4 regions of the Thioalkalivibrio sp. ALE30 genome follow, and region 1 is predicted to be linked to each of the others. Evidence: predicted binding sites of a transcription regulator. Region 1 holds the regulator's gene; each other region holds the start of a gene.

Region 1 (7,818 bases):
GCAGGGCCACGCCCGGCTTCAGGGCATCGCCGTCCTTCGCCTGGCGCACCTCGATGTTGCACATCGCGTTCAGCCGGTCGGCAAAGGCCGGCGTGAAGCTGGCCGGCATGTGCTGGACCAGCACAATCGGCAACGGGAAACTGGCTGGTAGCGGTTTCAGCACCTCCTGCAGGGCGACCGGCCCCCCCGTGGAAGTCCCGATCAGGACCGCCCGCAGTTGCCGCAGGGGTGTTGGCGGCCGGGTGCGCGCGACCGGCGGCTGTTGCTTGGCAGCGTCTGCGGCCTGACGGTCGGCCTCTTCCCGCCGCGCGGTCGGCCGCGACTCGCGGGCCGGTGTGCTGGTGCCCGGCGCGCTGGCCGAGCGCGCGCGGCTGCGCGACAGCGAACGCACCCGGCGGCGCAGCAGCATGCGGGCGCTGTCCTCGTCGCCCGCCATGTCGCTGAACCGCTTGGGGAGGAAGTCCACCGCCCCGGCCTCCAGCGCATCCAGGGTGGCCTGGGCGCCTTCGGTAGTCAGGCTGGAGAACATCAGGATCGGCCGCGGACTCTCGGCCATGATCTTGCGTACCGCGGTGATGCCGTCCATCACCGGCATCTCGATATCCATGGTCACGACATCGGGGTCGAGCTCGCGCACCTTCGCGATCGCCTGCTCGCCGTTCTCGGCCGAGCCGACCACCTCGATGCCCGAGTCGGAATCCAGAATCTCCGCAATGCGTCGACGAAAGAACCCCGAGTCGTCGACGACCAGAACCCTGATCGGCATCCTCAGCCCTCGCTCGTGCGCGATGCGCGGCGGGGACGGCCGGACATCTGCAGTTGCCGCATCAGGATGGTCACCAGATCCGAGACATCCAGGATCAACGCGATCCCGCCATCCCCGGTAATCGTGGCGCCCGCCAGGCCCTTCACGCCCTGCAGATTCTGCCCAAGGGGCTTGATGACCACCTCTTCCTGACCGACCAGGTCATCCACCACCAGACCTACCTTGCGATCGGCGGTATGCACCACGACTACATGGGCGTTCTTGCGCGGCTCGGGCTCGTGGCCCGGCTTCAGCCAGCGCTTGAGGTAATGAATCGGCAGAGCCTGCTTGCGCACGATGATGACCTCCTGGTCATCCACGTAGTGCGTCTTCGTCAGGTCCAGATCCAGGATCTCGGATACCGACGCCAGCGGGATGGCGAAGCGCCGGCCATCCAGGATCACCATCAGCGCGGGCAGGATCGCCAGCGTCAGGGGCAGCTTGACCCGCAGCGTGGTGCCCACGCCCACCTCGGAGTCGATCTCGATGGTGCCGTTGAGCTGCGAGATCTTGGTCTTGACCACGTCCATCCCGACCCCGCGGCCGGAGACGTCGGAGATCTCGGTCTTGGTCGAGAAGCCGGCCATGAAGATCACGTTGAAGGCCTCGCGATCGGTCATGCGCTCGGCCATGGCCGGTTCCATCAGGCCTTTCTCCACGGCCTTGCGCCGCAGGGCCTGCGGGTCCATGCCGCCGCCGTCGTCCTTGATCAGCAGCGCGATGTGATCGCCTTCCTGAGCGGCCCCCAGCACTACGGTCCCCTTGCGCGGCTTGCCCGCCGCCTCGCGTACCTCGGGGGTCTCGATGCCGTGGTCCACGGCATTCCGGACCAGGTGCACCAGCGGATCCGACAGGGCCTCGACCAGGTTCTTGTCGAGGTCGGTGTCCTCGCCGAAGATCTCCAGCTCGATCTCCTTGCCCAGATTGCGGGAGAGATCGCGGATCACGCGCGGGAAGCGGTTGAAGACCTTCTTCACCGGCTGCATGCGGGTCTTCATCACCGAGGTCTGCAGATCCGAGGTCACCAGGGCCAGGGAGCTGATCGCCTTGCCCAGCTCGTCATCGACATGCTGCGAGCGCAGCATGCTCAGCCGGTTGCGCACCAGTACCAGCTCGCCCACCAGGTTCATGATCTCGTCCAGGCGCTCGGTGTCGACGCGCACGGAAGTCTCGCCCTGCGGGGCCGCCCGACCGCCCCCCTCGGCACCCCCGCCGCCGGCACGCGCGCCGCCACCGCCCTGGCCTCCTGCAGGGGTATCGGCGGGCGCGGCGGCCTTCTCCGGTTCGGCGGGTTCGGGCTTCGCCGACGGGGCTTCCGCAGGTTCGTCGTCTGCGGGGCTGGGGACTGCCCCGGTAGCGGCCGGCCCGGCGCCCTTGGCCTGCAACTCGTCCAGCAGGTTCTCGAATTCGTCGTCGGTGATCAGGTCGCCGGAGCCACTCGCATCCTCCGCAGCCGGTTCTTCTCCGGCCGCATCGCCCGCGGTGGAGTCCGTCTCCACGGGCTTCGGCGGCTGATCGCCGTGCAGGCTGTCGAGCAGGGCCTCGAATTCGTCGTCGGTGATCTCGTCACCGGCACCGACCATCGCTTCGCCATCCGCCGCCGGTTCCGCATCCGTATCCGCTTGCGGTTCGGGCTCTGGCTCCGGCTCGGGTTCCGGGGGCGGCGGCGCGGCGGGCTCCGCCGCCACGTCCTCGTTGTTCGCCATGCGCCGGAGGTTTTCCACCAGGTCGGCCTCGGCGGGCGTGGGATCCACGCCGGAGCGCAGGTCCCCGAACATCACGTTCAGGGTATCCAGCACCCGCAGCATGGTGTCCATCAGGTGACTGTCCGCCCGCCGCTCACCGTTACGCAGCAGGTTGAAGACGTCCTCCGCGTGATGGCACACGGTCACCAGGGGATCCAGGCTCAGGAAGCCGGCCCCGCCCTTGATGGTATGGAAGCTACGAAAGACCGCATTCAGCAGATCCCGGTCATCCGGATTCTGTTCCAGGTCGATGAGTTGCTCGTTGAGCCCCTCCAGCAGTTCCCCGGCCTCGATCAGGAAGTCCTGAAGGATTTCGTCATTGGGGTCGATGGCCATTCAGTCTCTCCGGTCGCGTGGCGCCATTCGCATGAGGGGAACTGCCTAGAAGCCCAGGCTCGATAGCAGATCGTCCACCTCGTCCTGTCCTTGAACGACATCCGCGGCGGAATCTTGAGTCTTGGGCACGCTGGGACCGTGACCCTTGCGGTCCGCCTCGCGATCCTCCTCGCGTTGTTCAAGCGACGCCTCGGCCGCCTCGACCTGCTCCATGCGCCCACTGGAGAGCCGGATCAGGGACACCAGGTTCTCTTCCAGGTCGGTCACCAGCTGGATCACGCGGCGAATCACCTGGCCGGTAATATCCTGATAGCTCTGTGCCATCAGCACCTCGGAGAGCAGCCGGCGCAGCTCCTCGGTGTCTTCCCCCGCCTGCGCGAAGAACGTGTCGAGCTCGCGGGCAAAGTCCCGGAACTCCTCCACCGAGAGCTGGCGGTTGCGAAAGCGCGTCCACTTCGCCGTCAGGTCGGCCGCCTGCTGACTGAACGACTCCGCGATCGGCAGGCTCGACTCGATGGCATTCATGGTGTCGTGGGCCGCCTGTTCGGTCATCGTGACCACGTAATTCAGGCGTTCCTTTGCGTCCGGGATCTCCGCCTGGGTCAGTTCGACCAGACGCGAATCGCCGCGGAAGCTTTGCAGGGCCTCGTGAAGATCACGGGTCAGCTTGCCCAGCTCGTCGAAGAGTTCGCGGTCATAGGGGCGCGCCAGATCCTGCACCAGCGCCCGGGCGCCCGTGTCGTCGCCCGCCTCCAGCGTCTTGACCAACTGCCGCGCAAGCTCCAGCTGATCGTCGCGTGGTGGGTGTTCCTGTTCAGTCATGAGAAGCCTCTTGCGGGTACGGCGCGGAAGGTTTCGGACGACGCCCGCGGCGGTCGGTGCCACGGGCGTCGGGCATATCGGTCACAGGCCCATGATTATCCCTGTGCTTCAATGCGTTCGAAGATCTTGTCGATCTTTTCCTTCAGCGTCTCGGCGGTGAACGGCTTGACCACGTAGCCGTTCACGCCCGCCTCGGCCGCCTCGACGATCTGGTCGCGCTTGGCCTCCGCCGTCACCATCAGCACCGGCATGGACTTGAGGTTCGGGTCGGCGCGCACGGCCTTCAGCAAGTCGATCCCCGGCATGTTGGGCATGTTCCAGTCGGTGATCAGAAAGTCGAAATCCCCGTTCTGCAGCATAGGCAGCGCGGTGCTGCCGTCGTCGGCTTCCTGGGTATTGTTGAAGCCAAGATCACGCAACAGGTTCTTGATAATGCGCCGCATCGTGGAAAAGTCGTCCACGATGAGAATCTTCATTCCCTTGTCCACACGTCACTCCGGGATTCGTAGGGTGGGTTTTAGAATAACTGCAAAGCCGTACCGTCTTCGAGCCACGAACCCAGGCGGGCGCGCAGTCGAATGGTGGCCTGACTTCGGATCTGGCTGACGCGCGACTCGGTCACGCCCAGCACGGCGCCGATCTCGCGCAGGTTGAGCTCTTCGATGTAGTAGAGCGACAGCACCAGCCGCTCGCGTTCGGGGAGGTCGCCGAGGGCTTCGGCCAGTTCCTGACGGAACTCACCGGCCTCGAGGGTGCGGGCCGGCGACACCTCCTGCCCTTCGATCACGCGATCGGCCCCGTCGTCACCCCCGCCGAGGTCGTCCAGGGCGAACAGGTGGGCTCCGGCGTGATCCTGCAGCATCTCGTAGTACTGGTCGATCGGCACGTCCAGCTCGGCGGCGACCTCGCTGCCACGCGCCGCCCGCCCCTCGCGCGCCTCGACGGTCTGGATCGCCGCGGCAATACGCCGACTGTTGCGGTGCACCGAACGCGGTGTCCAGTCACTGCGGCGCAGCTCGTCGATCATCGCGCCACGGATGCGGATCCCGGCGTAGGTGGCAAAGGTCGCGCCCTGGCCGCCCTCGAACTGGCGCGCCGCCTCGAGCAGCCCGATCATGCCCGCCTGAATCAGGTCATCCACCTGCACCGAGGCGGGGAGCCGCGCCATCAGGTGATGGGCGATGCGGTGGACCAGCTCGACGTGATCGGCAATCAGCTCCTCGTGCCCGCCGCTGGCCGCGGAGGCCGCCTGATAGCCGGAAAGTCGATTACGCGTCGTCATCATGCGCTCTGCAGCATCCGTTCCACGAAAAACCCGACGCCACCGTGGTCACCGCCGCCCACCGGCCAGCGGTCTACGGTCCGTGCCAGTTCGGCAAAGGCCTTCCCCGCCGGGCTCCCGGGGTACTGCTGTACCACTGGCGCGCGTTTCTGCACCGCCTTGCGCAGGTGATCATCCATCGGAATATAGCCGGCCAGGTCGAGCACCACCTCCGGCAGGTAGTTGCCGCAGACGGTATTGAGTTTCTGCATCAGTCGCTCGGCGCCTTCGCGGCCGTCGACCATGTTCGTCACCATGCGGAAGCGACGCAGGCCATGATCGCGGTGCAGGACCTTGATCAGGGCATAAGCGTCGGTAATCGAGGCGGGCTCGTCGCAGACCACCACCAGGGTCTCCTGGACCGCGCGGCAGAACGACGTCACGGATTCCTGCAGGCCGGCCGCGGTGTCCACGATCAGCACATCCAGGGGTTTGCGATAGGCGCTGAAGGCATGGATCAGACCGGCATGCTCGGCCGGCGTCAGGTTGGCCATCGCCGCGATCCCCGAAGCCGAAGGCACCACCTTTACCCCGTCCGGCCCCTGGACGAGCACATCCTCCAGGCTGTCCACATCACCGGTCACCAGGTCGTGCAGCGTGCGCTCGGGACGCATCCCCAGCAGCAGGTCCACGTTGGCCAGGCCCAGATCGGCGTCGAACAGCATGACCTCGCGCCCGAGCCGGGCCAGGCCCACCGACAGGTTCACCGATACGTTGGTCTTGCCCACCCCGCCCTTGCCCGAGGCAACCGCGATGACCTTCAACGGCTTGTTAGTGCGTGGCATAGCGCCCCTTCCCGACCGGTTGAATCAGTTCCAGCGTGGCGGGCTCCGCCGCCCGTGCCGGACGTGCCTGGGCGCGCGCGCGTCGCGGCGGTTCCATCTCCGCCAGGCGCTCGGCCGCCCAGGTCTCGCGGGCATTGGCCGCTGCCCCGGGTTCATCGGCGGCATCCTCCAGGGCCAGTCGGGTCAGATACCCGGTATCGACCCGGTGAAAGTCCTCGGCAATACGCTGGCCATCGCTGACGAACCCCAGCCCCAGGTGCTGATCGAGCAGTACGGACAGGACCTCGCCCAGCTCCTCGGCCTCGTCCAGCTTGGTCAGCACCAGCGCCGAGGGCTCCGCCTTGCGAAATGCCTCCAGCACCCGCCGCAACGCGCTCCCCTGGGTCGTCGCCGACACCACCAGCCAGCTCTCGGCCCGGATGTCCGGCGGCAGGTGCGCGAACAGGGATTCGTCCTCCACTGCACGCGGGGCCTGTCCCGCCGTATCCACCAGGATCAGGTGCCCATCCTCCACGCGGCGCGCCAGTTCGCGCAACTCTCTCGCGTTCTGCAGCACCCGCACCGAGATCCCCGCCATCTGGGCGAAGGCCTGCAACTGGCGCGTGGCCCCGATGCGCTGGCTGTCCAGGGTGACCAGCGTAACCGAATCCGGGCCCATGCGGCGGATCTGGCGCAGCGCGATGCGGGCCAGCGTGGTGGTCTTGCCAACGCCGGTGGGCCCGACCAGCGCCAGCAGGCCGCCCTCGTCCAGGATGTCCGGCCGGTGGGTGGCAATCGCGCCCGACAACCGCGCCCGCAGGCGTTCCCAGGCCTGTTCCGGCGAGCTGTCATCGAGAATGCTTCCGGCCAGGCTGCGCGCCAGGGCCTCGCTGAACCCGCGGTCGATCAGGCGCGCCTTGCATTCCGCCGCCAGCGGGTGGCGGGCCGCCCAGCGCGCCTCTTCGCTCTCCGCATACTGGCGCGTCATCAGGCTGCGCAGGTCGCGCAGCTCCTGCCGCATGGCGGTCAGCTCCGGGTCGGCCGGCCACGACGCCGCGGCCTGACCGGCGCCGCGCTCGCGGGCCGGTCGGGCGGTTGTGCTCGCTTCGCGGCTCGTCGCGGGCGCGTCCTGCGCGGCTACCGGCTCCGACGCGGCGCCGTCCTCCAGCGCCGCGACCACCTCCAGCCAGCCGTCGACCCGGCGACTGGACAGGATGACCGCGTCCTCGCCCTGCTGCTCGCGCACCTGGCGCATCGCATCACGCATGTCCCGGGCCCGATATCGTCTGACGTTCATGCTTTTTCTCCTGCGCCGCTCGCGCGGCGGAACCCTTCATCGTGTCGTTCAGGCGGACTGCTTCTGCGACTCTTCCTGGCCGACGGTGGCAACCACCCGGATCCGGCGATTGTCCGGAATCTCGGTGAAGGCCAGCACGGTCAGACTGCGGACCGCGCCGCGCAGCCACCCGGCGATCCAGGAGCGGATCTCCGGTGCCACCACCAGGACCGCCGGCTGTCCGGCCGTCTCCTGGCGGCGGGCCGCATCGGCCACCGAGCGCTGCAGCCGCTCCGCCAGCCCGGGCTCCAGTCCAACCGTGCCGCCCGAGCTCCCCTGCAGGGACTTATGCAAGAGCTGTTCCAACGACGGATCCAGCGCGATCAGGGGCAGCTCGTCCTCCGGCCCCACCAGGTCCTGCACGATCGAGCGCGCCAGGGCCACCCGCACCGCCGCGGTCAAAGTGCCGGGATCCTGACTCTTGACCCCCTCGTCTGCCAGGGTTTCGGCGATCGTGCGCAGGTCGCGGATCGAGACTTGCTCGGCCAGCAGGTTCTGCAGCACCTTCAGCACGATGGACAGGGACAGCGTCTTGGGCACCAGGTTTTCCACCAGCTTCGGCGAATGGCGCGCCAGCTGGTCGAGCAGGTGCTGCGCCTCCTCGTGGCCGATCAGGCGATGCGCGTTCTCGCGGAACACCTGTGACAGATGGGTCGCGATCACCGTGGCGCAGTCGACCACGGTATAGC
Region 2 (7,818 bases), 110 kb from region 1:
GGCATGGAGGACGTGCAGGGGGTCCTCGGCGGCATAGGCGTTGAGATCGCCCAGGACCACGACGGGAGCATCCGCGAACTCGCCGGTTTGCTGTTCGCGTATCCAGGCGACGAGGCGTTCGGCCTGCGCGGTACGGCGCTGGTTCCAGCAGCCCTGGCCACGGTCGATATCGCCGCTGTCGGGGCAGCCGCTCTTGGCCTTGAAATGTACGACCACTGCACCGAGATGTTCGCCGGTAGCGCCCGCTTCGAACCAGCCCAGCAGCGGGGGGCGGTGGTGGACGGTATCGCGGTCGGCGGCCGTGTCGACCAAACGCAGCCGTTCCGGTCGGTAGAGCAGGCCGACCTTGATCGCGTCGTCCCCCGGTGCCGGGTGAACGATGGCCGCATATTCGCCACGCTCCCCGGGGCGGGCGTTCAGGCGCGCCACCAGGGTCTCGCGCGCAGCCGCGGCGTTTTCCAGTTCGACCGCACCCAGCAGGTCCGCATCCAGGCCCTGCAGCAGGGCATCCAGCTTGGCGGTCTGGCGTTGGCGCTCGGCCGGGGTCTGCGCACCACGCTCGCCCAGCGTGACGAAGTCATTCTCCATGTTCGCGGTGGCAATGCGCAGGTCACCCGCATCCGCGGTTGGCACCGGGTCGGGACGCTGGCCGCCGGTCCAGTCTACGGGCTCGGTGGGGTGGATCCGGTACGCGCCGAAGGCGTGGGTGAGGATGCCGGTGAGGCCTTCCACCGAGCTTCCCGCGCGGCGGGTCCCCTGGTCGTCGAGGTACGGGATCGGGTCGGGGTTCGCGCGATAGCTCCCGTCGTCCAGTTCGATCCGCCGATCTATGTCCTGGCGCCCCGGGCTGTCCGCGGGGGCGGTCTGGCCCGGGTGCGTCAGGCGCCCGTCGGCGGCCAGCGTCATGCTTCCGTAGCGGCCGAGGTCCCGGTTGTCGGTGACCGTCAGGCGCTGCGGGAAACGGACCGGCTGGTCGATAAAGTCGCCCAGCCGGTCGGCCGCGTCGGGCAGGCGCAGGTCGACGGGGGCGGGCGGTTCGCCGTCGGCGCAGGTCACCACCGCGTCCAGTTGCGAGAGTTGGGGGCGGCCTCGATGGCGGGTGAAGGCGCCATGCACCTGCAGGCGCTGCCCGGCCGCGACCGGGTCCCTTCGTGGGGCGTAGACGAACAGGCCCGTGGCCCCGGTGGCCGAGCCCTGTTGCAGGTAGAAGCCCCCCAGTTGGTCCGTGTCCATGAAGACGCCGGTTACGGTGCCTTCCGCGACCACCTCCGTTCCTTCGGGGAGGGTCCCCGCGCGCAGTTCGGCGAGGGGGGTGGGTGTGGTCCCGGGATCGGGACAGGCCTGGCGTGCGTCGGCGCTCGCAAGCGCCAGCAGGCACGGAACGGCCACGGCCAGCCAGCGGGCGCCGGTGTGCGCGTGGAGGGCGGTTCGTTTTCGGGGTGCCGGGTCGGGCCGTTCCATGGCCGAAGGATACCGGCGTTCAGGCACTCTTGCCGGGATGCAGGAGCTCGTAGAGGTAGTCGGGCGCCTGGGTCACATCGGCAATGGTGTAGCGGTCGAGCACGGCGAGGAAGGCGTCGCGTGCGTCGTTGAGAACACCGCGCAACTGGCAGGCGGGTAGGATCGGGCAGACGGGGTTCTCGCAGTCCACCACGTTCAGGTTCGGCTCCATGTCGCGGATTACGCTGCCGACGTTGATCTCCGCGGGTTCGCAGGCGAGCGAGATCCCGCCCCCCTTGCCGCGCCGGGTGATGATGTAGCCCTTCTGGCCGAGCTGGTGCACGATCTTGACCAGGTGGTTGCGGGGGATGGCGAACTGCTCGGAGATGTCGCTGACGGTTACGCGCTGCTCGCGCGGCTGCACGGTGAGGTACATCAGGACGCGAAGGGAAAAATCGGTATAGCGGGTGAGCTGCATAGGAGGGTTTCGTCGGTTCGCGGTGATCGAGGATATGCTTGAACGTATATTTCATAGAACCTTAATCGGTCCGGACCTGCGTCACAAGCGCATGCGTTGCGTTCGCGTGAAGCACAGGTGCACATCGGCCTACAGCTTCGGGCCGGTGGGTCGTTACAGCGATAACAAAAGCCGGAGTGTACCGGCATCAGGGGGCAGCAATGGAGCAGGAGAGTGGGTGGCTGAGTCGCCTTTCGCTGGCGGGACGTTTCTCGCTCGCATTGAGTGCGATCGTTGGGGTGTTCTTCCTGATCGCCGCCGCGGCGGTGTTCTGGCATACGGCCACGCTGAAGGGCGGGATGGAGGCCACCCTGGAGCAGGTCATGCAGGAGCACGCGACCACGCCGGCCCTGGAGGCCGAAGTGGCCGCTGCGGTGGACCGGCTGCTGGATGTCGCGGCCTGGCAGGTCAACGCGATGATGCTGGGCGTGGCGATTGGCGTGATCGTGGTGGTGTACTTCCTGTTCGTGTTCATGATCCGTCGCCGCCTGGCTGGACTGGCCGGGCGCTTCCGTGCGGTCTCGGAGGGTGAGGGGGACCTGCGCCAGCGCATCGAGGCCCCGCGCAACGACGGCATCGACCGCCTGGCTCGTCTGTTCAACGCCTTCATCGAGCGTCTGCAGCGCATGGTCTCCGAGATGGTGGAGCATGCACGGGAGCTGGGGGAGTCGGTTGGCACCCTGCACCGCGTGGCGGAGGAGACGAATCAGGAGGTGCAGCAGCAACAGGCGCGGCTGGGCCAGGTGGCGACGGCCATGAACCAGATGACGGCCTCGGCCGAGGAGATCGCCCGCAACGCGCGCACGGCCTCCGAGGCGGCCGACCAGGCCGAGACCGAGACCCGGACCGGCTCCGGCGTGGTCGACACAACCGTGCGCACCATGCGCGAGCTGGCGAGCGAGATCGGCACCGCCAACGAACAGGTGGCGCGTCTTCAGGCCGAGTCGGACCAGATCGGGTCGGTTCTCGATGTGATACGCGGGATCGCCGAGCAGACCAACCTGCTGGCACTGAATGCGGCCATCGAGGCGGCCCGCGCGGGCGAGCAGGGTCGGGGGTTTGCCGTGGTCGCCGACGAGGTCCGGACGCTCGCGACCCGGACGCAGGAGTCCACGACCGAGATCCAGGCCATGATCGAGCGGCTGCAGGCGGGTGCGCGCTCGGCGGCCGGTGCGATGGAGCGCAGTCGGGAGAAGGGCGAAACGGGCGTGGACGAGGCCGCCGGTGCCGGCGAGGCCCTGCAGTCGATCCGCTCGGCGGTCGAGCGGATCCGGCATCTCAACAACGAGATCTCCGGTGCCGTGTCACAGCAGGCGGAGGTCGCGCGCGAGGTCGATGGCACCCTCACGGAGGTCAGTCAGGGGGCCCAGGTGACAGCGGCCAATGCCGAGGCCACCGCCAGCGAGACCGATGCCCTGGTGGCGCGCATCGAGCAGTTGCGAGGTCTGACGACGCAGTTCCGAGTGTAGCCGGGCTTTTGCCGGCGGTGCGACGCCGGTACCGACGCCTGGTGGGTGGTTTGCGTATACTGCGGCCCGCCTCGGGATCACGGAGTCGCACCTGTCATGACAGTCTGGGTCGCCACCCTGCTCGGGATCGTGCAGGGCATCTTCATGTTTCTTCCGGTCAGCTCGACCGCCCACTTGGTTCTGACCCAGCACTGGCTGATTCGTCAGGGTGAGCCACTGCCGCCCCCGGAAAGCCCGGAGATGATCCTGTTCGATCTGGTGGTGCACGTCGGCACGCTGGTATCGATTGTCTTTGTCTTCCGCAAGAGCCTGCTGCGGCTGAGCGGCGGGATCGCCCGCGAGAGCTGGCAGTGGGCCTCCGCCCGGGGCTCCGCGGGGCGCGAGATGCTGTTCCTGCGCCTGGCGCTGCTGTGCGGGCTGTCGGTGTTCGCGACCGCCGTCGTGGGTTTTACCCTGAAGGCCGGGTTCGAGCAGGTGTTTGCCCACCCGACGCTGATCGCCGGGACGCTCAGCCTCACCGGCGTGCTGCTGTGGTGGACGGACCGGTTGCAGCGGCGCCCGCTGGGCCTGCGCCAATTGAGCCCGAAGATCGCGGCGATCATCGGCGTGGCGCAGGGTTTCGCGCTGATTCCCGGGCTCTCGCGCAGCGGTATGACGATCGTCTTCGCGCTCTTCACCGGGCTCAAGCGGCGCTGGGCGGCGGAGTACAGCTTTTTCCTCGCGATTCCCACGATCCTGGCGGCGACCGCCGTGCAGTCGCTGGACGTCCTGAACGGCAACGGCCTTGGGGACCTGAACTGGACGGCCCTGGCGGTGGGCTTTGTGGTATCCGCGCTGGTCGGGATTGTGTCGCTGAAGATGGTGTTGTTCTTCCTGTACCGCGCCAACCTGAAGGTCTTCTCCTTCTACCTCTGGGCGCTGGCGCTACTGGTCCTGTTCGGTTTCCTCGACGTGGACATCATGTACGGCCACTGATCGGGGCACGCGAGTACCCCGGCTCGGCTTATTCCGGGCCGCGCAGCACCGCCAGCGGGGCCTGGTCCAGCACCCGGCGCGTCCCCAGCCAGCCGGCCAGGGCGATCCCCAGCGTACCGCCCCCGATCCCGTAGACGAAGGTCAGGGGATTGACGCTGTAGTCGAACTCGAAAACCTGCCAGGCGAGCAGGGCGCCCACTGCCGTGGCGATCACGGCCGCGAGCAGCCCGGCCAGCAGGCCCAGGGTCCCGAACTCCGCCAGCAAGCCGTTGCGAATGTGGTCGCGACGTGCCCCGAGGGTGCGCAGCAGGGCGGCCTCCCGTCGTCGGACGTCGCGGGTGGCCTGGACCGCGGCGTAGAGCACGGTCAGCCCGGCGATCAGGGTGAACAGGAAGACGTATTCGACCGCCCGCGTGGCCTGGTCCATCACATCGCGGACCTGCGCGAGGATGGCGCTGACGTCGATGGCCGATACGGCGGGGAACTCCCGCAACCACTGGTTCTGGGCGCTGCGCTGGTCTTCGGGCACGTGCATGGCCGTGATGAAGGTCCGGGGCTGCTGGTCCAGCAGCGGAGGCGGGCCGATGACGAAGAAATTCACCTGGAAGCTGTCCCAGTCGACCTCGCGGACGCTGGTGATCGGACTGCGGATGGGCTGCCCCCCGACCCGGAACGTCAGGTAGTCGCCCAGTGCCAGGTCGAAGCGTTCCATGAGTCCGGCCTCCACCGACCAGCCCCGGTCGGGATCCTGCCCGGCCTCGCCGAACCAGTGTCCGTCGACGATGCGATTGTGCGCCGGCGGGGTGTGCGCATACGACAGGTTGAATTCGCGATCCACCAGTCTTCGGTCGCGATCATCGTCAAAATCCTGCGGATGAACGCGTTCGTCGTTGATCTCGATCAGGCGGCCGCGGATCATCGGGTCGAGTTGCGGGCGTTCGAGGCCGGCCGCCTCGACCCGGTCGGCGAAGGCCTGCTCCTGGCCCGGCTGGATGTTGATGAAGAACTGGTTGGGGGCGTCCTCCGGGATGCTGGCATCCCAGGCCTCCAGCAGGTCGACGCGCACGATCGCCAGCAGCAGCAGGGCCAGGATCCCGACACTGAAGGCCACCAGTTGCACCGCGCTGAGGCCGCCGCGCCGGGACAGGTTGGCCAGCCCGAAGCGCAGGGCCATGCCGCCGCGGTTGCGCAGAGGCCTCAGGGCGAGCACCAGCCCCATCCCGAGGACGGCCAGCAACGCGATGGCCACCGCGGTGCCGATCAGGACCCAGGCGGCGAGTTGCGGGTCGGCGGCCTGCCAGTAGAGTAGGCCGCCGAAGGCGAGCAGTGCGAGGGCGCCGGAGAGCCATACCGAGGTGGGCGGCAGGCCCAGATCGCGGCGCAGGACGCGCAGCGGCGAGACCTGGCCAATGCGCAACAGCGCGGGGAGGGCGAAGCCAACGGCGGTAATCAGTCCCACGCCCAGGCCGGCGACCAGTGGCCGCGCCCCCGGAGGAGGGAGATCCCCGTCAAGCCAGCCGCCGAGCAGGGACGCGAGGACGAACTGCGCGGCGAAGCCGATGGCGAGCCCGACAGCGCTGGCCAGCAGGGCGACCAGCACCACCCGGCCGAAGTAGGTCAGCAGGACCCGGCGGCCCCTGGCGCCCAGGGCGCGCATCACGGCCGCCGGATCGGCGCGGCGCTGGGCGAAGTGATGGGCCGCCACGGCAATCGCGGCCCCGGCCAGTAGCACCGCCATCAGCGAAGCGAGCCCGAGGAAGCGCTCGGCGCGCTCGATGGCCGTGCGCAGCTCCGGGTTCGCATCGTCCAGGCCCAGGAGGCGTTCCCCGGCCTCCAGTTCGTCCCCCAGCCAGGCGCGGAAGGCGGCAACCTCCGCACTCGGTCCGGCGGCAAAGAACTCGTAGCGCACCCGGCTGCCGGGGCCGATCAGTCCACTGGCGTCCAGGTCGTCGAAGGCGAGCATCAGGCGCGGCGCGATGTCCAGCAGGTTGCTGCCACGGTCGGGTTCGTGCGCGAGGATGCCGGTGACCTCCAGATCCAGGTCACCGACCTCGACCCGGTCGCCCACCTGAAGCCCCAGGGCCTCGAGCAGGGTGGATTCCAGCCAGGCGGTACCGGGTTGCGGCCCGCGTTCGCGCGGTTGTTCCTCGCCGTCCAGTCCCGAGCGGGTGCGGGCCTCGCCTTTCAACGGCCAGCTGGGCTCGACCGCGCGCAGGGCCGCCAGGCGCGACTGGTCGTCCTTGCCGAAGACCACGCTGGGCAGCGAGGCGGTGCGCGCCGTGTCCAGCCCGCGGTTCGCGGCTTCGTCGGGCCAGCCCGCCGGCAGCGGGTTGTCACTGACCACCGCAAGATCACCGCCGAGGAGGGCGGTGGCCTGCTGGGCCATCCCGCGATCCACGCGATCGGTAAAGAAGCCGACGGCGGCGACCGCGGCGACCGCGACGACCAGCGCCGCGGCCAGTACCCGCAGTTCGGCGGAGCGCCATTCCCGCCAGGTGCCGCGCAGCAGCGCGCGCAGGGGATTGCGGCCCTGACCCCGGGTAAGGATGTGGCTTGCCGTCATGCCAGCACGCCATCCTGAATGGAGATGATGCGGTCGCACTGCGCCGCCAGTTCCGGATCATGGGTCACCAGCACCAGTGCGGTGGCGGGCCCGTCGCCGTCCGGATGCCGGGCCAGGCCGAACAGCAGCTCGATGATGCGCTGCCCGGTCTTGCCGTCGAGATTCCCGGTGGGCTCGTCGGCGAACAGGACCGCCGGGTGGTCGACAATGGCGCGGGCAATGGCCACCCGTTGCTGCTCGCCCCCCGAAAGCTGGTGCGGGTAATGCGCGGCGCGTTCGCCAAGGCCCACGCGCTCCAGGGCCTGGCTGGCCCAGCGGTTCAGGGTGGCCTGATCTTCGCCGGCATGGGCCGGGTTCAGCTCCAGCGGCAGCAGGGCGTTCTCCAGGGCCGTCAGCGCCGGGAGCAACTGGAAGGACTGGAACACGAACCCGACCCGTCCGGCGCGCAACGCGGCGCGGCCATCCTCGTCCAGTTCGCTGATGGTCCGGCCCAGCAGGCGAACTTCTCCCGCGCTCGGGGCGTCCAGACCTGCAAGGAGCCCGAGCAGGGTGGACTTGCCCGATCCGGAGGCGCCGAGGATCGCGACCGTCTCGCCAGCCTGGACCGCCAGCGATATGCCGCGCAGGATGTCCAGCGGCCCGCTGGGTCCGTTGATCCGCTGTTCGATGTCCCGGGCCTCCAGTACATAAGACGAGGATGCATCCATGTTGCGTATTCCGTTGGTCGTGATGGGCTTGATCGCGTTGCTATGGAGTCCTGTCGCGCCCGGGAATTCCCCGGAAGACGAAAATCACTCCGCCGAGCCGCTGCGAATCCTGGTGTTCGGGGATTCGTTGAGTTCGGCCTATGGCAT
Region 3 (7,818 bases), 180 kb from region 1:
CGATGGCAGCTGTTACCAAGGCGGATCTTGCCGCCGTGCTAAACGAGGAACTGGGTCTCAACAAGCGCGAGGCCAAGGAATTCGTCGAGATGTTCTTCGAGGAGATGCGCCAGTCGCTGGAAGCAGGCGAAGGTGTAAAACTCTCGGGCTTCGGCAACTTCATCCTGCGCGACAAGAACCAGCGTCCGGGACGCAATCCGAAGACGGGCGAGGAGATCCCGGTATCCGCGCGACGCGTGGTTACCTTCCGCCCGGGGCAAAAACTGCGCGAGCGGGTAGAGAGCTATGCTGGAGGCGAGTAACCACCAGGAACTGCCCGCGATCCCGGGCAAGCGCTACTTCACGATCGGCGAGGTGGCGGAGCTGTGCCAGGTCAAGCCGCACGTGCTGCGCTACTGGGAGCAGGAATTCCCGATGCTGGCGCCGGTGAAGCGCCGCGGGAACCGCCGCTACTATCAGCGCCAGGACGTGATCCTGATCCGCCAGATCCGGGCTCTGCTGTACGAGGAGGGCTACACGATCAACGGGGCCCGCCAGAAGCTCTCCGGTGACGAGGCGAAGGGCGATCGCCAGCAGGCCCAGCAGATCATCCAGGACACCATCTCCGAGCTCGAGTCCGTACTGCGCACGCTCCGCGCCTGACCTTCCTTGTGCCCGCGTTCAGAAAGTCTTTTTGAACCACAGAGGGCACGGAGTTCACGGAGAAGGTCGTTAAGGAGGCGCTGATCCAAGTCTTGGGCGTTGGGTGTGTCGTCTCGCTGGACGCGTCTAGGAAACCGTGTCGCCGCCTTGTGTTTCCAAGTCATTTCTCCGTGCCCTCTGTGCTCTCCGTGGTGAATAAAATGCCCGTGCGGATCGCGATCACCGTGATAGTCGCTCGGTTCGCTTTGAGGGTGTTGGGTGCTTTCGTGACGGCGGGGAATCGGATATAGTTCGCGGCTTCGGGGCGTGGCGCAGTCTGGTAGCGCATCTGCATGGGGTGCAGAGGGTCGCAGGTTCAAATCCTGCCGTCCCGACCAAACAGGAAGCATGAAAAAGGCCGCTTGTAGCGGCCTTTTTTGTGTCTGACGTCCGAGTTTGTCCGGGCGGGTCTATTCCATCGAGCGGCGACGCGCCTCGCGCTGGTAATGCAGCAAGGCGAGGTTGGTCTGGCGCTCCAGCCACTGGGTCATCCCGACAATCTCGAAGCCGGCGTATTCGTAGCCCTCCCGCGTACTGCGCCGCCGGTTGGCCAGGCGCAGGTCGCCCGAGAGCCGCTCACTGACGTCGGGGAGCAGCAGATTGGTGAACGCGAGGGTGGTGCCGGTCTCCAGCGTGTCGAGCGTGGCCGTGGCCAGCTCGATGCACATGCCCTGGCCCGAGAGATCGACGAGCTCGCCGATGACCGGGTCCTTCCAGCCGGGCGCGCGCAGTTCGATCTGCGGGCGCTGGGCCATGGGGATGTGAACGCGGAAGGTTTCGCGGCGCTGGAGATGCTCCAGTGTTTCGGGGTAGGGGCAGGCGTACAGGGCGCCGCCTTCTTCATGTTCGATCCGGGCCACGGTGGTGGAGAAGCGTACGGCCACGCCGCGCAGCGCGGCGAATACCCGCAGGGGCATACCGGAGGTGACATGCTGGTGCGCGCGCGGCGGATTCAGTTCGTCGAGAAAGAGTTCCTTCGCGGCGGGGTCCAGCCGGACCAGGGCCGAAGTGTACAGCGGGCCGTCGGCGTCGAGCCGGACGCTGACCAGGGTGAGCTTGTGGTCCAGGTCCTTGAGAATGCCGGCGATCCGGTCCGGCTTGTCGACCGTGTAGTCGGTTTCGTCCATGCGTCCGTGACGTTAGCTGGGTGTGAGGACGCAAGGTACTGGTCGAGCATCCGAAATGCCAGCATCGGTGCGAATAAGCTGCATCAGGCTTGTGTGATACGGCGTCCGCCACGGGTGTTGGGGCGGGTGCGCCCGTAGGGGTCGTAGGTCGCCGCCGGGCCGGCCTCTTCGCCGCGCAGGATCTGCATGGAGAGCTCCACGCGCTGGCGATCGCGATCGATCAGGCGTGCGTTGCCCTGGTTGAGGGTGTTGCAGCGCTCGATGGACTGGCGCAGGGCCTGCCAGTGATCGTTGAGGACGGCACCGTCGTCCATGCGCGAGAGCAGGCGGGCCATGCCCTCGGGTGTGAATGACTCGCTCGCGGCCTCGGCGATAGCGCGCTGCTGGCGGGTCTCGGTCTCGAGTTCCTGCAGCAGCCCCTGCTTGGTCGCCACGACCTCCTGCAGGGTCTCCGGGGTGCGCGCCTCGACCGCGCGGGTCTCCTGGATCAGGGCCTCTTCCAGTTGGTGGGCCAGCCGGATCGAGGTTTCCAGGGAGCGCAGCAGGCGATGGCGCGTGTCGGTGTTCATCGGTGAGGTCCGTGATTAGCGCAGCAGGCGCTCGAGGTCGATCATGCGGTCGGCCAGCTGTTCGTTGTCCACCGGGTAGTTGCCGCTGGCGATCGCCTCGCGCAGCTCGGCCACACGCGCCGCGTCGAACGGGGCGTTCTCGCCGGCGCTGGCGGCCGAACTCATCGCCTGGGCGGCGCCGGTCAGGGTAAGCGAATCGTTACCGGTGGTCGCGGCGCTATCCGACCCTTGCGCCCGGTTGGGCGCGCCGCTGGAGTCCTCGCGGCCCTTGACCGTGGAGCTCTGGCCGTCGGGGCGCAGACTGTTCGTATTGAGGCCCTTGATATCCATTGTGCCGTCCTGTCGTTGTAACTGTGCTGCAAGTGTTTACGGCCGCGTGTGCTGAAACTGTAGCCCTGTGGCGGTGGTTTTTGTAACACCGATCACAGAGTCGGCATCAAAGTGTCACCCGGACGTGCCCGGAGGGCTGGATTTCGCCCTCGACCACGCGCCCGGACGAGGTGTTCTTGACCCGGATGCGGTCCCCGAGGCTGCCGTTTTCCAGGGCCTCGCCCTGCATGCGGATGGCGATCGAGCCGTTTTCGGCAAGGATCGTGACCCGCTGGCCGCGGCTGACGATCTCGCGCTGGGTGACGTGCTGTGTGCCGATGATCTGGCCCGGACGAATGCTGCGCCGGGTCTGCTGACCGATGAGGGCCGACTTGTCTTCATGATAACTGCCCGCGTGGCGTGACGTCTCGATGCGCTGGAAGCGCAGATCGCCGCTGGTCAGCGTGTGCTGGCGAGGGAGGTTGCGACTGGCCACCAGCACCTGAGCGTAACGTTCCACCGTGGCCGGGACATACAGCTGCCAGGTGACCGGGCCCGCACACTGAAGGTGGATCGCGGTATTGCCGTCGCGGCGGCCGCCGGGCGGGAAACGGGCGTTGAGTCCGTCATGGCAGTAGGCCAGCCGGAGCCGGTTGTCGAGCTGGCCGATCTCGATATTGATGTTGTCGCTATGTTCGGCGTCCAGCTCCTGCAACAGAAACTGTTCCGCGGCCGCGCGGATCTCCGCAACGGGGTGGATCTCGGCGTGGGCCGGCACGGAGAGCGCGAACCACGCCACGAGAGCCATGAGCCCCATGGGGATGCAGCGTGATGTACAGGTTGTATGTGGATGCATATGCCGGTCCTCGCCGCCCGAGGGAATACCCCGGGTCTGCCGCGTCCGTTCGCGGACCCGAAGCTATGCAGGTTTGATGCCAGTTGTCCGGGCGGTGCCCGACTCAAGGCCCGGCGTTCAATGCCGTTATCCCTGGGAAGCGGCGCCAGAAGGCGCATACAGGCGATTGCAAATGACAGCCCGGGGGTGCGCGGTGCACACTGACCTCCCGGGAGCGGCTCGCGGCAGATGGGCGCGGGACAAGGAGAGCAGCACCATGAGTCAATTCATTGACGATGTGAACCAGCGAACGCAGCTGGTGGGTCAGAACCGGATGGAACTGCTGCTGTTCCACCTGGGTGGATCACAGACCTTCGGAATCAACGTGTTCAAGGTGCGCGAGGTGATCCCGTCGCCGCCGCTGCGCCAGATCCCGGGGTCGATGAGTGTGGTGCGCGGTGTGGCTACGCTGCGGGGCGGCACGGTGCCGATTATCGATCTGGCGCGCGCCATGGGCCTGCGCAGCGCGGCCGGTGCCAGCGACAGCGGCGACCAGAAGGTGGTGGTCACCGAGTTCAACCGTTCGGTGCAGGGCTTCTGGGTGTCGGCCGTGGACCGGATCGTGAATGTGAACTGGCAGGATGTGAAGTCCCCTCCGCGTGGTACGGGGCGCGAGTCCTTCCTGGTCGCGGTCACCGAGATCGACAACAAGCTGGTCGAGATCATCGACGTGGAACGGGTGCTTTCGATCGTCAATCCTCTGCCGACCGAGGTCTCCGAGTCCATCCGAGCGGACGCCACGCCAGCGGGGGGGCGCAAGGTCGTGATCGTTGACGACTCGGTCGTGGCGCGCAAGCAGATCGAGGGGGCGATTCGCGGTCTCGGGTTCGAATACGAGGTTTTCAAGGATGGTCAGGAGGCGCTCGACTTCCTGGAGCAGAAGGCCGGGGAGGGCCCGGTTCGCGACCAGATCGAGCTGGTGATCTCGGACATCGAGATGCCACGCATGGACGGCTATACGCTGACGGCGCGGATCCGGGACAATCCCGCCCTGAAAGATCTGAAGGTGCTGCTGCATTCCTCGTTGAGCGGCGAGTTCAATACCGACATGGTCAAGCGCGCCGGGGCCGATGCGTTTCTCTCGAAATTCAACCCCGACGAACTGGCCAACGCGGTGCTCGACCAGACCGGGCGCGAGGATCAACAGGTCGAATGACCGCCGGGGGGAACGGGGTTGCCGCCCGGCAAGGCCGGGGCGGCGTCACATGGCCGACAAGGGCCCAGTGTCGTGTCCCGCCTGCGACACCGTATACTGAAACCCGCTACCGGGGATTCCCCCTGCGTTTCGTGGCGCGGGCGCCGCTGTCAAGGACTCGTCATCAGGATGCTAATCACCATGGACTGTGCTCGGGGATGAACCGGTGATCGATTCCCGCGATTACGAGGAGTTTTCCCGCTTCCTGCAGGACTGCTGCGGCCTGGTGCTGGGTGACAGCCGTCAGTATCTGGTGTCGAGCCGACTGTCCCGGCTGCTCGACGAGTTCGACTTCAAGAGCGTGCCGGAGCTCCTGCACGCGATGCGGCAAGCCCCGAATCCGCGGCTGCGCACCCGTGTGATCGACGCGATGACGACCAACGAAACCTCGTGGTTTCGCGATGGCTTTCCGTTCGAGATCCTCCGGCATGTGTTGTTGCCGGAGCTGGCTGCGAAGGGAAGCAGCATCAAGGTCTGGTCTTCCGGCTGTTCCAGTGGCCAGGAGGCCTACAGCATCTCCATGGTCGTCTCCGAGTGGGAGGAATCCCGCCCCCCGCGCAAGGTGCCGGTATCCATCCTGGGGACGGACCTGTCGGAGAAGATCCTGGATGACGCCCGGCGGGCGGTCTACGACGGCCTGAGTATTGTGCGCGGGTTGAGCGAGAGCCGCCGCGCGCGCTTCTTCGAGACCGTGACGGACGGCCACAAGGTCGTTCCCGAGGTGCAGCGGCGCTGTCGTTTTCAGAAGCTCAACCTGATCGACAGCTACGCGGCACTGGGCAAGTTCGACCTGGTGTTCTGCCGCAACGTGCTGATCTATTTCTCCGGCGAGACCAAGCGACAGGTTCTTGACGGTATTGCCCGGCAGATGAATCCGGGCGGCTATCTGTTTCTTGGCGCTTCGGAGACGGCCGGCCCGTACACCAAGGCCTTCGAGACGGTTCGCACCGACTACGGCTCGGTCCTCCGGCTCAAATCCTGACGCCCCTCCGTCGCAGGGCCGCCAGGTCCGAAACGCCCGCGCAATGCGGCCGCGACTCGAATTGCCCCCTTCCCACGTTTCCCGCTAAGGGCGTCCCCAGCCGAGACGGATTCCCGTCGCTGGCATAGCGATTGCATCGGTCTCCTCGCAAAGGGCCGCAATGGCTGCGTCCCGGTTCTGGTAGCGAGGGTCCGCCACGGGCGGACAGGACGGAAACGATGAGTCTCTCTCTCGACAAGGCGATGGGCATCCTGCCGCAGGCGGTCAACGTGCGCGCCCAGCGCATGGAGCTGCTGGCCTCCAACATCGCCAATGCGGACACCCCGAACTACAAGGCGCGCGATATCGACTTTCGCGCGGTGCTCGAGTCCGCGGCTGGGAGCGGCAATCACTTGCCCATGGCGCGTAGCCAGGCGGCGCATATCGACCCCAATGCCGGGGCGATGAACGGGCAGGCCGAGGCGCTTTATCGCGTCCCGTCGCAGGCGTCCCTGGATGGCAACACGGTGGATCCGCAGATGGAACGTGCCGCCTTTGCCGAGAACGCGATCCAGTACCAGAGCAGTCTGGAATTCCTTAACCGCCGGGTCTCCGGCATCCGCGAAGCCCTGAGGGGCGACCGTTAACGCGGGCCTGATCGGGAGATCGATGTCGTGAGCAACATGTTCAGTCTGTTCAATACCTCGGCTTCGGCGCTGTCGGCGCAGTCGGTGCGCCTGAATACCGTCGCCTCGAATCTGGCCAACGCGAACACCGCCGCCACCAACCCGGACGAAGCGTATCGCGCCAAGCAGGTGCTGTTCCAGAGCGTGATGGATCAGGCCAACCCGAATGGTGCGGCGACGTCCGTGCGGGTGGCCGGCGTGACCGAGTCGCAGGCCCCGCCACAGGCCCACTACGAGCCGCACCATCCGCAGGCGAACGAGGAGGGCTACATCTTCCGCCCGGCGATCAGCGTGGTCGAGGAGATGGCCAACATGATGTCCGCCTCGCGCAACTACGAAGCGAACGTCGAGGTGATGGAGACCTCGCGTCAGCTGCTCCAGCGCACATTGCAGATCGGCCAAGGCTAGAGGAGCCCGCCATGACACAGATTTCCCCCGAATTGCTGGATCGCCTCGGCCTGTCGCGCCCGGAGAAGAAGCCGGAAGGCGAGATGGACCGCCTCGGGCAGTCCGACTTCCTCAAGCTGATGACCACCCAGCTGGAGAACCAGGACCCGATGGAGCCGATGGATAACGGTGATTTCCTCGGCCAGATGGCGCAGTTCTCCACCGTGACCGGCATCGAGCAGCTGTCCAAGTCCTTCGAGAAGCTGGCGCAGTCCCTGGGGCAGAACCAGACGCTGCAGGCGGCTTCGCTGGTTGGCAAGGATGTACTGGTGCCCGTCGAGTTTGGCGAACTGGGGCCCGACGGGCGGGTGAACGGCGCGGTCGATCTGGAGCGCGCCACCGAAGAGCTGCAGATCGACGTGTACAGCCCGAATGGCGAGCGCATTCGCCGCATGAATATGGGCGCTGCCGGCAGCGGCCTGCAGGAGTTCACCTGGGACGGCATGCGCGACGACGGCACCTTCGCGCCACCGGGCGTCTACGAATTCAAGGCCACGGCCCGCTCCGGGACCCAGTCGGAGGCCGTGGATACCTTTCTGGATGCCCGCGTGGAAAGCGTCGCGGTGGGCAGTGACTCCGGGCTGGCACTGACCGTGCAGGGCCTGGGCGAGATCAGCTTTTCGGATGTACGGCGGATTGGCGGCTGACGCCCCGCAACAAGAACCCTGACGGAGGAAACACCCCATGCCCTTCAATATCGGATTGAGCGGACTCAACGCGGCCCAGGCCGATCTGCAGACCACCGGTAACAATGTGTCCAACTCGGGGACCACGGGGTTTAAACGTTCCCGTGCCGAGTTCGGCGATGTGTTCGCCCAGAGCTTCGGCGGGATCAGCCAGACAGCCATCGGCTCCGGCACACGACTGCAGGCGGTCACCCAGCAGTTCTCGCAGGGACGGACCGAGTTCACCGAGAACGGCCTGGACCTGGCGATCAACGGCGAGGGC
Region 4 (7,818 bases), on a different contig from region 1:
TGGCCTGGAAGCGGCAGGCGGACAGGAGCCGGTCGCGCGCCGGGACCGCGCCGTTCAGGAGCCCGCGCGCGGTGTCGGCGTGGCAGGCGAACACCACTGCGTCGAACCCGGTGCCCTGGGCATCGGTCAGGACGCGCCACTGACCGGACTCCGGCATCACCGCGCGCACAGGCTGGTGGACAACGCAGCCCGGTTCGAGGCGCTGCGCGAGACGCTCTACGTATTCGCGACTGCCGCCGACCACGGTGCGCCACTGCGGGCGGTCGCGCAGATCCAGCAGCCCATGATTGTGGAAGAATTGCAGGAAGCTGGCGGCCGGGAATTCGCGGATCGCCTCCGGCGGGCAGGACCAGATCGCGGCGGCCATCGGCAGCAGGTAGTCCTCGGTGAAGCCGCGCCCCAGACGGTGCCGGTCGAGGAAGGCCCCGAGCGTGCCTTCCGGGCTCTCGTGACGTTCGAACAGGCCCTTGCCCAGGCGGTTGAACCGCAGGATGTCGCCCGCCATGCGCAGGAAGCGCGGGCGCACCAGATTGCGGCGCTGGGCGAACAGGGTGTTCAGGTCGGAGCCGGCATATTCGACCCCGTCGGGCTGGCGCGAGTAGCCGAAGGACATGTCGGTGTCCTGCGTGGCAACGCCCAGGTCCGTGAACAGCCGGGTCAGCAGCGGGTAGTTGCGTTCGTTGTAGACGACGAACCCCGTGTCGATGGGCGTGGGACCCTGCGGGTCGGGCACGTCCACGGTGTGGGCGTGACCACCGAGTTCCGGTTCCGACTCGAACAGTTGCACCTGGTGACGGGTCTGCAGGATCCAGGCAGCGGACAGGCCGGCGATGCCTCCACCGATGACGGCGATGCGCGAGCGTTTCATGGTGGTGGTTCTCCGGGCCTGAAAGGTGATGGACAACTTATACAATAGCTGTACAATCTTTGTAAATGGTGGCCGAGCGAAAGTTCCCGGCTTTCCTGTGCCGGGGGCGCTTCGCGAGGCCCCGCGTACCAACGGAGACATGGACCGTGACGACAGACGAGAAGACGCAGGCAGGTACCCCCGAATGGCCGCAGGAGGTGCGCGAGGCCCTGGCCACGCACGAGATCGTGGGCATTACGTCCGGCCTGTCAGACTTCCGCGATGCCGAGGCGCTGCTGGAAGCGACGGCCCCGGGTCGCTGGCAGCGGCTGGAGTGGGGCATGGGGTCGGCGCACAACCGCGAGCAGTTCCACGCGCTGCAGCAGGCCACCGGCGCGGCCGTACTGCCGCTGTTCGTCGCGCGCGACGGCGTGATCGGCGGACTGCCCGAGTTGCGCGAGTATCTGGGCCAGCGGGCGCTGCAGGCGCGCGGTGACGGGCCGCGCCCGGACGCGCCGGCGCCGGCCCTGCAGGTCCTCGGAGTGGGCGGCCTGCTACCCTTCGCATTCTTCGGGCTGGGCGCGTGGATGGCCCAGCCCGAATGGCAGGCTTTCGCGCTGGAGGCCCTGGCGCTCTATGGTGCGGTGATCCTGTCGTTCCTGGGGGCGATCCACTGGGGGATCTTCCTGGTGGATCGGCAGCACCGGGTGGGCCCGATCGCGGCCCCGGTGTGGGCGGTGGTGCCGTCCATCCTGGCCTGGCTGGCGGTCCTGCAGCCGCTGCCGGAGGCACTGATGACCCTGACGGTGCTGTTTCTCGGGGTGTTGTGGGTGGATCGGCTGAGCCTGTATCGCCGCGCATTGCCACGGGGCTACCTGGGCCTGCGCCTGGTGCTGACCGCCGGTGCGATGCTGGCGCTGGCCTCCGGCTTCGCGGTCACGCTGACGGCCTGAGCCGGGACAGAGGAAAACGCAAGAATGAGCGAACACAAGGACTCGATGATGGATGCAGACGCCCGGACGGCCGACGAGCCGACGGCCACCAATGCCTCGGGCCAGCCGCTGGCGGCCCCGGAACAGCTCGCCGAGCGCTACCGCGACATCCTCGCCGGCCTGGGCGAGAACCCGCAGCGCGAGGGCCTGCTGGATACCCCGATGCGCGCCGCGAAGGCGATGCAGTATCTCACCCGTGGCTATCACCAGGACCTGGACAGTATCGTCAACGGGGCCCTGTTCTCGTCGGACAACGACGAGATGGTGCTGCTGCGCGATATCGAACTGTACTCCCTGTGCGAGCATCACCTGCTGCCGATTATCGGCAAGGTGCATGTGGCCTACCTGCCGAATGGCAAGGTGATCGGTTTGTCCAAGATCGCCCGGATTGTCGACATGTTCGCGGCGCGCCTGCAGATCCAGGAGAGCCTGACGCGCCAGATCGCCGAGGCCCTGATGCAGGTGACGAACGCCAAGGGGGTCGGTGTGGTGGTGGATGCCAAGCACATGTGCATGACCATGCGCGGGGTGGAGAAGCAGCATTCGTCGATGGCGACCTCGGTGATGCTGGGCGCCTTCCGCGAAGACGGCCGGACCCGGCGCGAGTTCCTCAACCTGATCGGTCGCACGGGCAGCTGACCGTTCCCGGGGCTGCCGGGCGGGGTCACCCCACAAAAAAATGGCCCGACGCGAAGGTCGGGCCAAAGATCGTCCGGACACCCGTGTGATGGAGGGTTCTGGTCCGAACGGCGGAAAACCGGCTGCCGTTGCCACGAGCCGATCATTTCCGCAACTTGTATAAGTGGACAGGGACTGTGGAAACAGGTTCCTGACAGTCGCCGAAAGAATGTGTTGGGCATCACATTTTCCTGTCCCCGGGAGTCTCGATGCGCGGTCTGGAACAGATCCCCTGGTTGTACGACGGCCTGATGGCCGGTGCCGAGCTGCTGGGCCTGCGGCGCTGGCGCCGGCGTCTGGTGGCCGGTGCGCACGGCCGGGTACTGGAGATCGGCTGCGGGACCGGGCGCGACCTGCCGCTGTACGCCGATCCGGAACGGGTCATCGGCATCGACCCGGACCTGGCGGCCCTGCGCCGGGCCCGGCGGCGGGCGCCTTCCGTGCCGCTGGTGGTGGCGCGGGCCGAGGCCCTGCCGTTTGCCGACGGCGCCTTCGATACCGTGGTCTCCGGCCTGGTGTTCTGCAGCGTGCAGGATCCGCCACGGGCCCTCGGCGAGGTGCGCCGGGTGCTGGCGGAGGCGGGCGAGCTGCGCATGCTGGAGCATGTACGTCACACGCGGCCGCTGCTGGCCCGCGCCCAGGACCGGGTGCAGCCGGCCTGGACCTGTATCACCGGCGGCTGTCACCCGAACCGCGATACCGAGGCCGCGGTGGAACAGGCCGGCTTTTGCATCGACCCGGAAGACCGTCTGGCGCGGGGCGTGATGCGGCGCTTCGCCGCGCGGGTCTGTCGTGCGCCCGCGGATGCGTCCGGGCGTAACGCCGGGGATGGGGGCTGAAGGGCAAGGGCCTTTGTTCACCACGAAGGGCACGAAGATACGAAGGAAGGGCAAGGGCGTGTAACCACAGAGGTCACGGAGGACACGGAGAAAGTCGATCGTTGCCGGAACGGGCCGGGTGCTGGCCCAGTAAAGAGAAGGCCCCGGGCATAAGTGCGCCGGGGCCTTTCTGGACGGACAGTTGGTAACGTCTCAGGCGGTCGTGTTGATGTTGGTGCCGACGTTGTCCGGCAGACCCTGAGTGGCGGCCTGCATCTCGCCGATGTCGGGCATGGCCTGCAGCATCGACTGAGCCGCCATCTCCTGCGACTCCATCGCCTTCTTCTGCACGGCCACGTCTTTCTGCATGGCCACCTGCTGCTGGCTGTTCTGCGTGGCCATCGCGGCAATCGCGCTTGCGTCCATCTCGTACTCCCGGTTCTGAATGTGCAGGCCCGTTGCACCCGATAGGGGGAACGGGCCTGCCCCCGGTGACGGCTGCATCCCCGCAGACTTGAGCCCCCGAACCGGATTTTTTTCAGAAGGTTCCTGTTCTACGGCACCATCGCCGTGCGTCCGGGCTCCCCGCCCTTCTCCATACCCTGGCTGGTTCGATCCGCCCTGCCCCTTCCTTCGTATCTTCGTGCCCTTCGTGGTGAACAGCGCCCTTGACCTTCAATGGGCGTTTCGCTCGCCTCGTCCGCATCCTGCCTATTTGGGGGCGATCGCGACCCGCGCCTTCGGGGTGCGCCGTGACATGGGTGCCAGGGTCCGGAGATCCCGGCTCTTCGCTTCGCTGCGGCCGGGGTGACGGGGGAGTGTTGCCCCGTGCCCCGCGATCACCCGTCAGCAACGTCGGCTCCAGCGCGTCGCCCTGTAGTCAGTCCTTCTCCGTGTCCTCTGTGCCCTCCGTGGTGCAATCCGCCCTGGCCCTTCTTCGTGCCTTCGTGTGCTTCGTGGTGAATACATTCAGTCGGCGGGGCGTTACTGGCGCTGGGCCTCGAACTCGATGATCAGTTCGACTTCGTCGCCGACGATGTCGCGGGTCAGGCCGTAGGTCATGCCGAAGTCGGAGCGGTTGAAGCTGCCGCGCATCGACGCACCGAGCACGTACGGCCGGCCGAACAGGCCGCCGAGCGGGAACGGGTAGCGCCCGACCTTGTTGATCGTCACGTCGAGGTGGATGGTGCGGGTCTCGCCCAGCAGCTCGAGCCCGCCGCTCAGGCGCCCGGTGTTCTCGCTGGTCGGCTCGTAGCGCGTGGCGGTAAAGCGCATCTCCGGGTATTCCTCGACGTTCAGGAAGTCCTCGTTGCGCAGGTGGTCGTCGCGCTCGGCGTGGTTGGTGAACACGCTGTCGGTCTGGATGACGAAATGGCCGTCGCCCAGCTCGCCCGTGTCGGGGTCGAAGACGAACTCGCCCTCGGCTTCCAGGAACATGCCCAGGACCTTGGCATAGCCGGCATGATCGACCAGGAAGCCGACCGCGAAGTGGTCGGGGTCGATGACCCAGCGGTCGGCATCGGCCAGGGCCTGCGCGGGCAGCGCCAGGGCCGTGGCCAGCAGGCCACCCAGCAGCAGGCGGCGCAGGCGGGCGGGGCGGCGGTTGTTGCGGGCGTCAGTCATGACACACCTCCGGTCGGTGGCGGTACAGCCAGTGGATATCCACGGCAAAGGACAGGCCCAGAGCCAGCAGGCCGGCCAGGGCGATGGTGATGGCGGCGGGTGCGGGCAGGCCGGGGATCAGGACCAGTAGCAGGACCACGGTCTGCAACACGCAGACGGCCTGGCGGCGCCGGCTGGGCGGCAGCGGCGCGGCCAGCCAGGGCAGGGGGCGGGCGGCCAGCACGAAGGCGTAGCGCATCAGGCCGATCAGGATCACCCAGGGCCCCACCGCCGTCATCTGCCAGACGAGGATCGACAGGGCGAGGATCATGGCGGCGTCCAGCTCCATGTCGAAGCGGGCGCCGAACGCGGTGGCGCTGTCCGTGCGGCGCGCGACGGCCCCGTCCACCCCGTCCAGCACCAGTGCCAGGCCCGCGAGGGCGATCACCCACAGCGCCAGCACCGGTTCGTCCGGGGTGGGGGCGGCCAGGACCAGGCCGCCGAGCGGGGCGGTCAGCGCGGCGCGCAGGAGCGTGACCCGGTTGGCCGGGCCAGGGCCGCGCCCGGCAGACGCCACTCCGGCCGCCGGCGTGCGGCTGGCGAGGATGGCACCCAGCACCAGCCAGAGCGTGACGAAACCGGCGACGGTTGGCAGGCCCGCGTGCGCGTGCCAAACCAGCGCACCGGTTACGGCGAGGCCGGCCAGGCCCGCGAGCAGCCAGTCGGTCGCCCAGACCCGCAGGCCGGCCTGCAGGCGCAACGGGGAAGGCTTGGCAGGGGAAGACTCCATGCGGGGATTGTAGCGCTCCGTTGGCGATGGTCCTGGGGGCGCGCGGGTGGCACTCCCTGGTCTTGCGACCATGCGTGGCACCGGGAGTTGCCGCTTGCTGCGCCCTTCGCCCACACTGCGCGGATGATCGCGTGGCAGCGCACCCCGTTTCCGGGACCCTCCCGGTGAGCACGGCCGGCTCCGAACAGGCCTTCTGGGTCACCGGCCCGGGCACGGGCGCGTTGCGTCCGGAGGCACTGGCGGAGCCGGGCCCGGACGCGGTGCGGGTGCGCACGCAGTTCTCGGCGATCAGCCGCGGGACCGAGTCGCTGGTGTTCCACGGTCGGGTGCCGGAGAGCCAGTATCAGGCGATGCGCGCGCCGTTCCAGGCCGGCGAATTCCCGTGGCCTGTGAAGTACGGCTACATCAGCGTCGGCACCGTTGAGGCGGGTGGCGCGGCGCACGGGCTGGACGGGCAGCGAGTGTTCTGCCTGTATCCGCATCAAAGCGCCTACACGGTGCCGGCCGCCGCGGTGGTGCCGATACCGGATGCCGTGCCTTCGGGGCGCGCGGTGCTGGCGGCCAACATGGAGACGGCCATCAACGCGGTCTGGGACTTGCAGCCCGGTCCGGGGGATCGCCTCGCGGTGATCGGCGCCGGCGTGGTGGGCCTGCTGGTGGCCGGGTTGCTGCGGGCGATGCCGGGCGCCGAGGTCACGCTGATCGACCCCAATCCCGCCCGCGAACCCGTGGCGGCGGCGCTGGGATTGTCGCTCTGTACGCCGGAGGCGGCGCGGGGGAACCCGGAGCTGCAGGGGCTGGACGGGGTGGTGCATGCCAGCGGCAACCCGGCCGGGCTGGCGCAGGCCCTGGACCTGGCCGGGGTCGAGGCGCGGGTGGTGGAGATGAGCTGGTACGGCGACCAGCCGGTGCCGGCACCGCTGGGCGAGGCGTTCCATTCGCGGCGGCTTACGCTGCGCAGTTCACAGGTGGGCCGCATCCCGCCGGAGCGCGCGGCGCGCTGGGATTACCGTCGCCGCCTGGCGCTTGCATTGTCCCTGCTGGCCGATCCCGCACTCGACGCGCTGATCACTGGCGAGGATGCCTTCGCCAACCTGCCCGCGGCGATGGCCCGCGTCACGGGGCCCGAGGCCGCCCGCACCCTTTGCCACCGCGTCCGCTACTGATCTTTTATTTCTCAAGACGGGGAACCACCCGATGTACAGCCTGAACGTGCGTGACCACTTCATGATTGCCCACAGCTTCGCCGGCGAGACCTTTGGTCCGGCGCAGAAGCTGCACGGCGCGACCTACGTGGTCGATGTCACCTTCCGCCGCCGGGCGCTGGACGCGGACGGACTGGTGGTCGATATCGGCCGCGCCAGCGAGGTCGTAAAGGCCCTCCTGGCGGATCTCAATTACCAGAACCTGGACGAGCGCGAGGAGTTTCGCGGCCAGAACACGACCACCGAGTTTCTGGCCCACGCGCTGCACCAGCGCGTGGCAAGCGCCATCCATGCCGGCGAGCTGGGCGAGTCCGCGCGCGAGCTGGATGCGGTGTGCGTAACGCTGAACGAGTCGCATATTGCCTGGGCCAGCTACGAGGCCGCGCCCTGAGCGGAATGCGCGAACAAGGGAAACACTGATTAATGTGCACGCTCGCGTTGGTACCCCAGGTTTTCCGAGACAAGGCGCGGTGCGCAGCCGGTAGTGGTTCTACCGGCAAGCGTCGCAACGCAGGATCGGGGAATCTGGGGTACCAACCCCAAGGGGCTCGGCCGCCCGTTGCTATCAAAAACGGGCGCGCGCACAGCGTTGCGGTTCCCTTGTGCAGAATGACTGCACGGCGGTCACCGCGCATTAAACGCACGCAAAAGCGACTCGAGCGCGAGTGGGCACATTGATCAGTGTTTCCCTAGCGTTCGTGGTCCCGGGGGCGCTGAATCAGCGCACAGGGGGCTATCGCTACGACGCGCGCATGGTCGCGGGTCTGCGGGCGCGCGGCTGGCGGGTGGCGGTCCATGAACTGGACGGTTGCTTCCCGGGGCCTGATCCCGAGGCCGCGGCGGCGCTGGATACCGCGCTTGCGGGCATTCCCGATGCCGGGGGTGT

The links. Region 1 encodes FliA, which starts transcription of late flagellar genes. Its sites were predicted from a motif close to GCTAAAGTTNNNNNNNNNNCNGCCGATA; they were not measured.
Region 2: D107_RS0101600 (methyl-accepting chemotaxis protein) is a predicted target of FliA. The motif match lies at 2,047-2,074, and genes of this name have one in related genera.
Region 3: D107_RS0102975 (chemotaxis protein CheV) is a predicted target of FliA. The motif match lies at 3,644-3,671, and genes of this name have one in related genera.
Region 4: D107_RS0103180 (YjfB family protein) is a predicted target of FliA. The motif match lies at 3,828-3,855, and genes of this name have one in related genera.

The regions. Positions count from the first base shown of each region.
Region 1 covers NZ_KB898168.1:465,498-473,315, forward strand. Annotated here, with positions in the region: gene D107_RS0102105 (chemotaxis response regulator protein-glutamate methylesterase) at 1-766, opposite strand, end outside; gene D107_RS0102110 (chemotaxis protein CheA) at 769-2,886, opposite strand; gene D107_RS0102115 (protein phosphatase CheZ) at 2,932-3,708, opposite strand; gene cheY (chemotaxis response regulator CheY) at 3,804-4,184, opposite strand; gene D107_RS0102125 (RNA polymerase sigma factor FliA) at 4,226-4,993, opposite strand; gene D107_RS0102130 (MinD/ParA family protein) at 4,990-5,814, opposite strand; partial or broken gene flhF (flagellar biosynthesis protein FlhF) at 5,983-7,090, opposite strand; gene flhA (flagellar biosynthesis protein FlhA) at 7,139-7,818, opposite strand, start outside.
Region 2 covers NZ_KB898168.1:353,976-361,793, forward strand. Annotated here, with positions in the region: gene D107_RS0101590 (ExeM/NucH family extracellular endonuclease) at 1-1,461, opposite strand, end outside; gene D107_RS0101595 (Rrf2 family transcriptional regulator) at 1,481-1,918, opposite strand; gene D107_RS0101600 (methyl-accepting chemotaxis protein) at 2,119-3,426, shown strand; gene D107_RS0101605 (undecaprenyl-diphosphate phosphatase) at 3,523-4,401, shown strand; gene D107_RS0101610 (ABC transporter permease) at 4,430-6,964, opposite strand; gene D107_RS0101615 (ABC transporter ATP-binding protein) at 6,961-7,671, opposite strand; gene D107_RS0101620 (arylesterase) at 7,670-7,818, shown strand, end outside.
Region 3 covers NZ_KB898168.1:649,699-657,516, reverse strand. Annotated here, with positions in the region: gene D107_RS0103015 (integration host factor subunit alpha) at 3-302, shown strand; gene D107_RS0103010 (MerR family transcriptional regulator) at 286-642, shown strand; tRNA gene D107_RS0103000 (tRNA-Pro) at 943-1,019, shown strand; gene D107_RS0102995 (flagellar brake protein) at 1,092-1,808, opposite strand; gene D107_RS0102990 (flagella synthesis protein FlgN) at 1,892-2,377, opposite strand; gene flgM (flagellar biosynthesis anti-sigma factor FlgM) at 2,393-2,707, opposite strand; gene flgA (flagellar basal body P-ring formation chaperone FlgA) at 2,814-3,503, opposite strand; gene D107_RS0102975 (chemotaxis protein CheV) at 3,799-4,737, shown strand; gene D107_RS0102970 (protein-glutamate O-methyltransferase CheR) at 4,943-5,758, shown strand; gene flgB (flagellar basal body rod protein FlgB) at 5,977-6,384, shown strand; gene flgC (flagellar basal body rod protein FlgC) at 6,412-6,831, shown strand; gene D107_RS0102955 (flagellar hook assembly protein FlgD) at 6,843-7,517, shown strand; gene flgE (flagellar hook protein FlgE) at 7,555-7,818, shown strand, end outside.
Region 4 covers NZ_KB898169.1:18,055-25,872, forward strand. Annotated here, with positions in the region: gene D107_RS0103160 (NAD(P)/FAD-dependent oxidoreductase) at 1-868, opposite strand, end outside; gene D107_RS0103165 (DUF3429 domain-containing protein) at 1,015-1,800, shown strand; gene folE (GTP cyclohydrolase I FolE) at 1,825-2,478, shown strand; gene D107_RS0103175 (class I SAM-dependent methyltransferase) at 2,727-3,356, shown strand; gene D107_RS0103180 (YjfB family protein) at 3,549-3,761, opposite strand; gene D107_RS0103185 (YceI family protein) at 4,320-4,958, opposite strand; gene D107_RS0103190 (CDP-alcohol phosphatidyltransferase family protein) at 4,951-5,727, opposite strand; gene D107_RS0103195 (zinc-binding alcohol dehydrogenase) at 5,892-6,893, shown strand; gene D107_RS0103200 (6-carboxytetrahydropterin synthase) at 6,925-7,323, shown strand; gene D107_RS0103205 (glycosyltransferase) at 7,631-7,818, shown strand, end outside.